DNA from 2 places in the Candidatus Clostridium stratigraminis genome. Region 1 is predicted to be linked to the other one. Evidence: riboswitches for the same ligand, from Rfam matches in the RefSeq annotation. Region 1 holds a riboswitch; the other holds the start of a gene.

What was found. A riboswitch is a leader RNA that binds a small molecule or an ion and turns the genes downstream of it on or off. The one in region 1 is predicted to bind S-adenosylmethionine.
Region 2: it holds a riboswitch for S-adenosylmethionine, as region 1 does, so the genes downstream of both, ACJDUG_RS12910 (methionine ABC transporter ATP-binding protein) here and metK (methionine adenosyltransferase) in region 1, are expected to answer to the same signal.

The regions. Positions count from the first base shown of each region.
Region 1 covers NZ_JBJHZZ010000001.1:577,568-582,704, reverse strand. The annotation lists gene recD2 (SF1B family DNA helicase RecD2) at 1-1,752, opposite strand, end outside; gene ACJDUG_RS02790 (hypothetical protein) at 1,947-2,210, opposite strand; gene metK (methionine adenosyltransferase) at 2,471-3,646, opposite strand; SAM riboswitch class I at 3,728-3,829, opposite strand; gene yyaC (spore protease YyaC) at 4,024-4,572, shown strand; gene mreB (rod shape-determining protein) at 4,675-5,137, opposite strand, start outside.
Region 2 covers NZ_JBJHZZ010000010.1:14,836-19,972, reverse strand. The annotation lists gene ACJDUG_RS12925 (HAD-IB family hydrolase) at 1-433, opposite strand, end outside; gene ACJDUG_RS12920 (MetQ/NlpA family ABC transporter substrate-binding protein) at 579-1,394, opposite strand; gene ACJDUG_RS12915 (methionine ABC transporter permease) at 1,424-2,080, opposite strand; gene ACJDUG_RS12910 (methionine ABC transporter ATP-binding protein) at 2,070-3,038, opposite strand; SAM riboswitch class I at 3,155-3,267, opposite strand; gene pflA (pyruvate formate-lyase-activating protein) at 3,383-4,105, opposite strand; gene pflB (formate C-acetyltransferase) at 4,142-5,137, opposite strand, start outside.

The sequences.
Region 1 (5,137 bases):
AAGCTCTCTAAACTCCTTTTCATCTTTACTTATATGTCTTGGATTTAGAGTATTTTGAAGTACTTTGTTTAGATTTTGAACACCTAGAACTCCTTTTCTCATTGGTGATAGAATTTGAATGTGCTGAAGTTTATTCCATTTAGAATTAAATTTAGGTAATCTTTTGTCTATAAGTCCAACAATTGTATTTAATATTTTACTTTGATCTTCCCCTCTAATAAAATAGAAATCCTTATTTCTCTCATTAAGCAGAGGCATCTCGCTATTATTTATTTTATGTGCATTTACAATAATCATGCTTTCTTTAGCCTGTCTGAAAATTTGTTTTAACCTAACTACCTTTAAACATTTACTTTCAATTATATCCCTAAGAACGTTTCCAGGACCTACAGAAGGAAGTTGATCAACATCACCAACAATAATTAGCCTGGTACCTGGGGCAATTGCCTTAAGCATGTTATTCATCAGCATAATGTCAATCATTGAGGCTTCGTCTATAATTACAACATCACACTCTAAACTTGAAGCTTCATCTTTCACAAATTCTAAGGTATCCTCTTCATTAAAGCCAATTTCTAGAAGCCTGTGAATAGTTTTTGCTTCTCTTCCTGTAGCTTCAGACATTCTTTTTGCTGCTCTGCCAGTTGGGGCAGCCATAAACACCTTCATATTAGCCTTCTCAAAAATATCAATTATACAATTTATAATTGTTGTTTTGCCTGTGCCAGGCCCTCCGGTAATAACCTCTATACCGTTTTCTATTGCACCTTTTATAGCCTCTATTTGAGATGCTTCAAAATCAATATTCCTATCCTTTTCAAATTGCTTTATTTCAAATTCTACATCCGTATTAATAGGTTCATAAGTATCTAAGGCAAGAGTTAATATTTTTTTAGTTACACCAAGTTCCGAATAATAAAAGGGTAACAAAAATACACACTTTTTATCCTCAATAACTTCAACCTTTATCTTCCCTTCAACAGTGCTGTCATATAATACTAATTCTATGTCCTCTTCTTTTATGGTAAGGATATTCTTTCCTTCCTTTAAAAGAAGTTCTAAAGGCATATATGTATTTCCAAGGCTGCAGAATTCATTGATAATATAGTTAATACCACTGCTGATTCTATAGGTAGAATTTAGCTCTACACCTAGACTCCTGGCAATTTTATCTGCAGTTTTAAAGCCTATTCCATTAATTTCTTCTGTTAAAATATATGGGTTTTGCTTAACCACATTTATGGAGTCCTCGCCAAATTTCTTGTAAATTTTAACACATTGACTTGTAGTTACACCATAGGTTTGCAGGAAAACCATTATATTTTTTACTTCTCTTTGTCTTAAATAGGACTCCTTAATAATTTCAAGTTTTTTTTCTCCAATCCCTTCTATTTCTTTAAGACAATCTATATCATTATCCATTAGCTCTAGACTTTTATCTCCAAATTTATCAATTATCTTTCTGGCTGTAACTGGTCCAATACCTGAAATAATTCCAGATGATAGATATTTTTCAATTCCAACTATAGAATTAGGTAATAATTCCTCATAGCCTTCCACCTTAAATTGATCACCAAACTGAGGATGTTTAACCCATATCCCTTGCAGCTTTAGGCTTTGGCCTTCAGTTAAATATGGAATATAACCTACAATTGTATATTTTTCATCTGCATCCTTAATAATAGAAACGACATAGCCATTCTCTTCATTTTTAAATATTATATCCTCAACTACGCCTTGAATTTCTGGCATAAAATCTCTCCTAAACTCTATAAAAATATATAACCTATAATTATAGGATACATTATTGAATTACTTTAAACAACTTTATTTAACTTAATAATTCTGTTGTCTATATTATTGTCCAATAATAATTAATGTAATCTTTAAAATTCAATTCCTCAGCAATAAAAAATCCCTGGCTTATGATAGCCAGAGATTTTTTATTAGTTATTTAACCTTGATGATAAGCTTTTTTCTAGTAAAAATGATATTAATGGAATAATAATCAAAATTATCAGCCCTAGTAAAATAGTATTAGGATTACCCTTATAAATAAGAGCCATCTTATTTATGAAATGAATAAACGAATAAGCTGAAAGCATAGCACTTCCTATAGCTATAACTGCTATCAAAACTAATGCTCTATTAAATAAAACTCTAATTCCTTTTAAAATTGTAATAACTCTTTCTCTCCATTCACTTTTCATAATATTCCTCCTTTTGTGTCGGAACACTGAGTAGTTTAAGACCACTCACTTCCGCTCGCAAACTACTCGTAAAAGTCCATTTAGGACTTTTACCTCTTTTCAGAACATAGCATTATTTAAATTTTTGATAAATATAGTTTTTACAATTAAAATACATATTATTCATGTATTATAGTTATTTGTAATTACATCCTCTTTTAAACAAAAAGTCTTAAACAGAACATAAGACCACTGACTTAGTCAGTAGTCTTATAAAATAACTATAAATATTTTTTTATTTCTTCTACTTTATTATTTTTCTCCCATGGAAGATCAATATCAGTTCTTCCAAAATGGCCATATGAAGCTGTTTGTTTGTATATTGGCCTTCTTAGATCTAAAGCCTTAATTATGGCCGCTGGTCTTAAATCAAATACTTTGTTAATAATATCAATTATTTTATCATCTTTTACTTTTCCTGTACCAAATGTATCAACTTCAATTGAAACTGGTTTTGCAACTCCTATAGCATAGGCAAGCTCAATTTCTAATTTATCAGCAACACCAGCTGCAACCAAATTTTTAGCAACCCATCTAGCTGCATAGGCTGCAGATCTATCAACTTTTGTTGGATCTTTTCCTGAAAATGCTCCGCCACCATGTCTTCCATATCCGCCATAGGTATCTACAATAATTTTTCTGCCAGTAAGTCCTGAGTCACCATTAGGTCCACCAATAACAAATCTGCCAGTTGGATTTACTAAATACTTTGTGTTTTCATCTAAGAGTTCTACTGGAACAACTTTTCTTACAACATGTTCAATTAAGTCTCTTTCGATTTCCTCACGAGTTACTTCTGGATTATGTTGTGTAGATATTACAATAGTATCGATTCTTATAGGCTTGTCATCTTCATATTCTACAGTAACTTGGGTTTTTCCGTCTGGTCTTAAGTATGAAAATGTACCATCCTTTCTAACCTCTGAAAGCTTTCTAGCAAGTCTATGAGCCATTGCAATTGCAAGCGGCATATATTCTGGTGTTTCGTTAGTAGCATAACCAAACATCATACCCTGGTCACCAGCACCTATTGCCCCTATATTTTCTATTTGTCCATTTTTGGCCTCAAGAGCTTTATCAACACCCATAGCTATATCTGTGGATTGTTCATCTATAGAAGTGAGGACTGAACAAGTATCAGCATCGAAACCAAACTTTGCTCTAGTATACCCTATTTCCTCAACTGTTTTTCTTACAACCTTAGGTATATCTACATAACAATTAGTTGATATTTCTCCCATAACTAATACCATGCCTGTAGTAACTGCTGTTTCGCAGGCAACCCTTGCATTTGGATCCTGGGCTAATATAGCGTCTAGTACTGCGTCTGAAATTTGATCACAAACTTTATCTGGATGCCCTTCAGTAACTGATTCTGAAGTAAATAATCTTCTCATTTTATAACTCCTTCCTATATGTTACAAGTATGTTTTAACAAAATAAAGCCTCTTCTACAAGAAGAGGCGTGTTTAACACATCACTTATCTTGCAGATATAACTCTGCTGGAATTGGCACCTTAGTATAGTACTTGGTTGCCGGGTTTCATAGGGCCATTTCCCTCCACCTCTCTTGATAAGAGCTAATAATTTAATTCTAACCTAGAATAACATAGGAAACTAAAACTGTCAATAAATTATTTTAAATTAATAATACATTTTTCATCTTATATTTAATGGATTTCAAGCATATATATTATTGAATAATTTTCATTTTTAATTTTAAACTTTGGCCTAAAACAATTGGGAAAAACATTTTTTGCAAGGAGGGCATATTTTGAGTAAAGTTAGATCCCATTATGATAATCCTTTAGCATATTATGAAATTGCAACCTTTCTAAAAGATTATATTGATGATAATACAATTATAGTTTGTATTGGAACAGATAGATGTATTGGAGATTGTCTTGGTCCCTTAGTAGGTACTCTATTGAAGGATAATTTTTTTCCCTTCCCGGTATTTGGTACCATCTCAGAACCAATTCATGCGCTAAACATTGATAGAAAACTAAATGAAATAAAAAGTATATATCCTAAAGCAAATATTATAGGTATTGATGCTTGTTTGGGAGATACTGAAAGTATTGGTGAGATCCAGGTTAGAGATTATCCTATCCATCCTGGTAAGGGAGTTGGCAAATCGCTTCCTGAGGTTGGCAGAGCCTCTATTATAGGTATAGTTGATTCAAGCGACAGTAATGAATTGTTTACTACAAGAAATATAAGATTGGATTTGATAATGAAGCTTTCAAAGGTAATAACACATGCTATTATTCATTCATATTACCTCTATTCTGGAAATAGAATAAATTTTACCAGTAAATAATAAAAATCAAAATAAAAGCCGCAGTATAAGCATTATCTCATATTTATTATAAAACAGATGCTTTTACGCGGCTAATTTATGTTATATTTTAGAACCGTAAATTTATTTATCAATTAATGAAACATCATAACCATTTGAACTAATATCAATTTTATCTAGATATTCTAGAGCTTTTCCAGTCCCTTTTGCCACACAAGACACAGGTTCCTCAGCAACAAATACTGGTACTTTAGTAACGCTAGCAATAAGTTTATCTAGCCCATTTAGAAGTGATCCTCCACCAGTCATAATTATACCTTTATCTGCAATATCAGCAGCAAGTTCAGGAGGAGTTTTCTCAAGTACAGCATGTGTACAGTCTGCTATACTATTTACTGTATCACTTAGTGCTTCTCTCATTTCTTCTGAAGATACAGTTATATTCTTGGGAAGGCCAGTAATCAGGTCTCTTCCTCTTATTTCCATAGCAACTTCATTTTCTCTTTTAAATGCACATCCAATATTTATCTTCAAGTCTTCTGCTGTTCGTTCTCCAATCATAAGCTTGTGTTTTTTTCGAATATAT
Region 2 (5,137 bases), on a different contig from region 1:
TATCCATCTCATATACTGCACCCTTAAAGTCATCAAAACCATGTTTCAAGGCCATTTCATTTACGAGCTCTATTGGGCTTCCTGAGATTGTAATTAAAATATGCCCCTGCTGTTTATGCCATTTAATTCTGTCTCTAGTAAAGGTATATACTCTATCTCCCTTTTGGCTTACAACTTTTTTAGCTATAAATTCCACCTGAGACTTATGAAGTCCTTTAATTGCTTCTATATAAATATCAGCCATTTTAAGAAGGTAATTATCATAGTTACCCTGCCTTTTGTCCCATCTTTGATATTCTGGTCTAACCTCATTTACCCATCTTTCCGGGCCAATTATTTCATACTTAACTAATTTTTTAAAGATTTCTGCTATAAGACCTTCTCTATAAAGTGTTCCGTCAATATCAAAAAATGCTCCAACATTTTTATCCATAACTACCTCCACCTAAACCTTTATTATTATAATATTACATTTACAATTATAATGCTATATTTTTATAAAAAGAATAAGCACCTAAAATAAATCAGCCCTGTTATCTGGTTTACTTTGGGTGCCTAAACTCTATTGTTTATCTATATTAGAAAGCTGGAATTATGCTTCCTTTATATTTATCTTCAATAAATTTTTTAACTTCTGGAGAATTTAGTGCCTCAGATAGTGCTTTGATGTATGGCTTATCTTTGTCTTGCTTTCTTACTGCTAAAACATTTGCATAAGGCGAGCTTTTATCTTCTAATACTAAAGCATCCTTACTTGGATTTAGCTTAGCTTCTAATGCATAATTTGTATTTATAACTGCAGCATCTACATCATCTAAAGTTCTTGGCAGCTGAGCAGCTTCAAGTTCTTTAATTTTATACTTATTAGGATTCTCTGTAATATCTATTGCAGTAACTAGGTCTCCGCTCTTTAATTTAAATAGGCCTGCACTTTCTAGCAACCTTAAGGCTCTAGCCTCATTTGTAGGATCGTTAGGAACAGCAATTGTAGCACCTGCCTTTAAGTCCTTTATACTTTTAACCTTCCTTGAATAAACTCCCATAGGCTCAATATGAACCTTTACAGTATAGTCAAGATCAAGTTTCTTTTCTTCATTCATAGTTGTTAAATAAGGAATATGTTGAAAGAAGTTTGCATCTATTTCTCCATCATTTAGAGCTATATTTGGTTCAACATAATCTGTAAACTCTTTTATATTTAGGGTGTAACCCTCTTTTTCTAAAATTGGTTTTACAACTTGAAGTATTTCTTCATGTGGCACCGGAGATGCCCCTACAGTAATTACTTTTTTATCATCCTTTTGTGCAGCTACCGCTGCATCTTTTTTTGCATTGCAGCCGGCTAATCCAACTAATAAAACTGCACTTAATATTAAACTTATTGTCTTTTTCATATTTAAAACCCCCTAATTAATAAATATTTTTAATGACTTAATTTTTTATAGGCATAATTTCCTAAACTCTGCAATAACTGAACTATTATCATAAGTATTATAATTGTGTAAATCATTATGTCTGTTTTATATCTTTGATATCCATACCTAACAGCAATATCACCAAGACCCCCAGCTCCAATGGTTCCTGCCATTGCTGAATAGCCTATAACACTTATTACCGTAAGAGTTATCCCTAGCACAATTGAAGGAAGAGCCTCCTTCAGCATTACCTTGAAAATTATTTGTGAAATACTAGCTCCAAAAGCTTTTGCTGCTTCTATTATTCCAGAATCCACTTCTTTAAATGCTGATTCTATAACTCTAGCTGCAAATGGAGCAGCTCCAACAGTAAGCGGTACAATAGCCGCATTTTTACCAATAGTTGTGCCAACTACAAGCTTAGTAAAAGGAAAAATTGCTATCATAAGTATTATAAAAGGAAAAGATCGTAATAGATTGATTATAAAATCTAATACCTTATTAATTATGGCGTTAGGTTTTAAGCCCTTTTCATCAGTTATGACAATAATTATTGCAGGAAAGAAGCCAATAATTACAGCAAAAATAGTTGATAAAATAACCATATATAAAGTGTCCCATACCCCAGGCAGCAGTATTTGTAAAAATAAATTACTAAAGCTCATTGTAAACAACCTCCCAGCTTATTCCTTTCTTTTCTAGAAATTTTAAAATCTTCTCTTTATCCTCTTCAAGTACATTAACTACAAGGCTTCCAAGCACGTTCTCTCTAAATTTTTCTAATTTGCCCCAAACAATTGAAAAATCAATATCTAGCTCTCTTGCCATAGAAGTTATAATACTTTGCTGACTCAAATCTTTAGGAAAGAAAATTTTTATGTTTACACCTTCTGCTGGAAGTATTTCTTCTTCTCCCATTAAATCCTTTAGCTTTTTAGTTGGCCTTAAAAACAATTCCTCCACTCCGCCTATTCCCTTTATTTCACCTCCTTCCATAAGCGCAACCTTTTCACATACCTCTTTAATTACTTCCATTTGATGAGTAACTATAACTATTGTTATATTTAGCTTTTTGTTTATATCCCTTAAAAGCTCAAGGATGGATTTTGTTGTTCTTGGATCTAATGCTGAAGTAGCTTCATCACATAAAAGTATTTTAGGCTGCAGCGCTATTGCCCTGGCAATAGCAACCCTTTGCTTTTGACCTCCGCTTAATTCCTTTGGATAATTAAATACTTTTTCTTCAATACCAACCATTTTTAATAAATCATTTACTCTTTTTTTTATATCCTCATTTTTGTAACCCCACAGTTTAAGTGGAAGTGCTACATTTTCATAAACATTTCTTCTATTTAAAAGATTAAAGTTTTGAAAAATCATTCCTAATTCTTTTCTAAATATTCTAAGCTTTTTAACAGATAATTCCCCTACTTCTTTACCCATTATATTAATGCTGCCGGAATCATATTTTTCTAGTCCGTTTAAGCATCTTAGAAGTGTAGATTTACCTGCACCGCTGTGGCCAACTATACCGAATATATCACCTTCTTCAATTTTTAAACTAACCCTATTAAGAACTTTAACCTTTGAAAAGCTCTTCGAAACCTCACTTATCTCTATCATACAACTCTCCTATCCCTAAATTAATAAATAATTTCAATTGTTAATGATTATTATTCTGAATTAAAATAAAAAATAAAACCCGAGGAAACCTCGGGTTTTAATAAACCTGCCTGTTTCGCTCATCTATCAGTATTCAAAAGAATACTGCAGGAATTGGCACCATTGTATTATAAATAATACCGGTTGCCGGGCTTCATAGGGCCAGTCCCTCCACCTCTCTAGATAAGTCCATATTAAGTTTTAGCACTTTAACACTTTACAACGTCAAAACATTCATTTATTGTTTATATTATAGTACCTTCAAAATTGAAAGTCAATAGTAATTTGCAACTTTTCAAATTAATTTATGCAGATTTTATAATTCTATTAATTTTTGCCTCAAATTGTTTTGTATCCTCTTTATCCATTGATTCTATACCTGAAAGCCTATAAGAGATTCCTAATTTATCATACTTGGCTACTCCTAAGGTATGGTATGGTAGTAATTCAACTTTTTCAACGTTTTTAATTTCTTTTATAATTCCCTGCATTTTTTCCATATGTTCTTCTGAATCTGTAATACCTGGAACTACTACATGTCTAATCCATATCTTAACATCTGTTTTTTCTAATGCAGCAAGAAATTGATTAAACCCATGTTTGCTTTTACCAGTTAAATTTTTATATCCAATATCATCTACATGCTTTATATCTAGCAAAACTAAATCTGTATATTTTAATATTTCTTCATATTCTCCAAAGCCATAACCAGCTGTATCTATGGTTGTATGAATATTATTTTCCTTGCAAAGCTTAAGCATTTCTAGTAAAAATTCAGGTTGAAGGAGAGGATCCCCTCCTGAAAAGGTAACTCCACCACCAGATCTTTCAAAGTAAGGCTTATAACGAAGTATCTTTTTCATTAATTCTTCTGGTGTCATTTCAGTTCCGCCATCTCTTGCCCAGGTATCAGGGTTGTGACAATAAGCACATCTAAGCTTACAACCTTGTAGAAAAACTACAGTTCTAACTCCAGGACCGTCCACCAAACCCATACTTTCTATTGAGTGTACTCTACCTTTAATCATGAAATCCCCTCCTTTAAATTTTTAAAAAGTTTTTACTTACATTTTTTCATGGAATGTTCTGCTTATGACTTCCTTTTGCTGAGCTTTTGTTAATCTATTAAAATTAACTGCGTATCCAGAAACTCTTATTGTTAAGGTAGGATACTTTTCTGGGTGTTCCATTGCATCCATTAAGGTTTCTCTATTTAATACATTTACGTTTAAGTGGTGAGCATTTTGTCCAAAGTATCCATCCATAACAGCTACTAGGTTGTTGACTCTAGATTCTGAATCCTTACCTAATGCGTCTGGAAGTATGGAGAATGTATTGGATACCCCGTCCTGGCAGCATGAATATGGAACCTTAGCTACTGAATTAAGTGATGCAAGAGCTCCTTCTAAATCTCTGCCATGCATTGGGTTAGCTCCTGGTGCAAATGCTTCTCCCGCTTTTCTTCCATCAGGTGTGGAACCTGTCTTCTTACCGTAAACAACGTTTGAAGTTATAGTTAAAACTGATAATGTATGCTGAGCATCTCTATAAAGCGGGTGTTTCTTAAGTTCATTTGAGAATCTTTCAGCTAAGGCTACAGCAATGCTATCAACTCTGTCATCGTCATTTCCGTACTTAGGGAATTCTCCTTCAACTTCAAAGTCAACAGTTATTCCATTTTCTCTTATAGGCTTAACTTTAGCGTATTTTATAGCGCTTAAGGAATCTGCAGCAACTGAGAATCCTGCTATACCAAATGCCATTAGCCTACCAACCTTTGTATCATGTAATGCCATTTGTGATGCTTCATAAGCATATTTATCATGCATGAAGTGAATTATATTCATTGCATCAACGTAAACTTTGCTTACATATTCTAATACTTTGAAGTAGTTAGCTAATACCTTATCATAATCTAATACTTCATCTGTTATTGGTTCAATTCCTGGAACAACAACAATGCCTTTCTTTTCATCTACTCCACCGTTAATAGCTAGAAGTAATGATTTAGCTAGGTTGCATCTTGCTCCGAAGAATTGCATCTGCTTTCCAACCTTCAT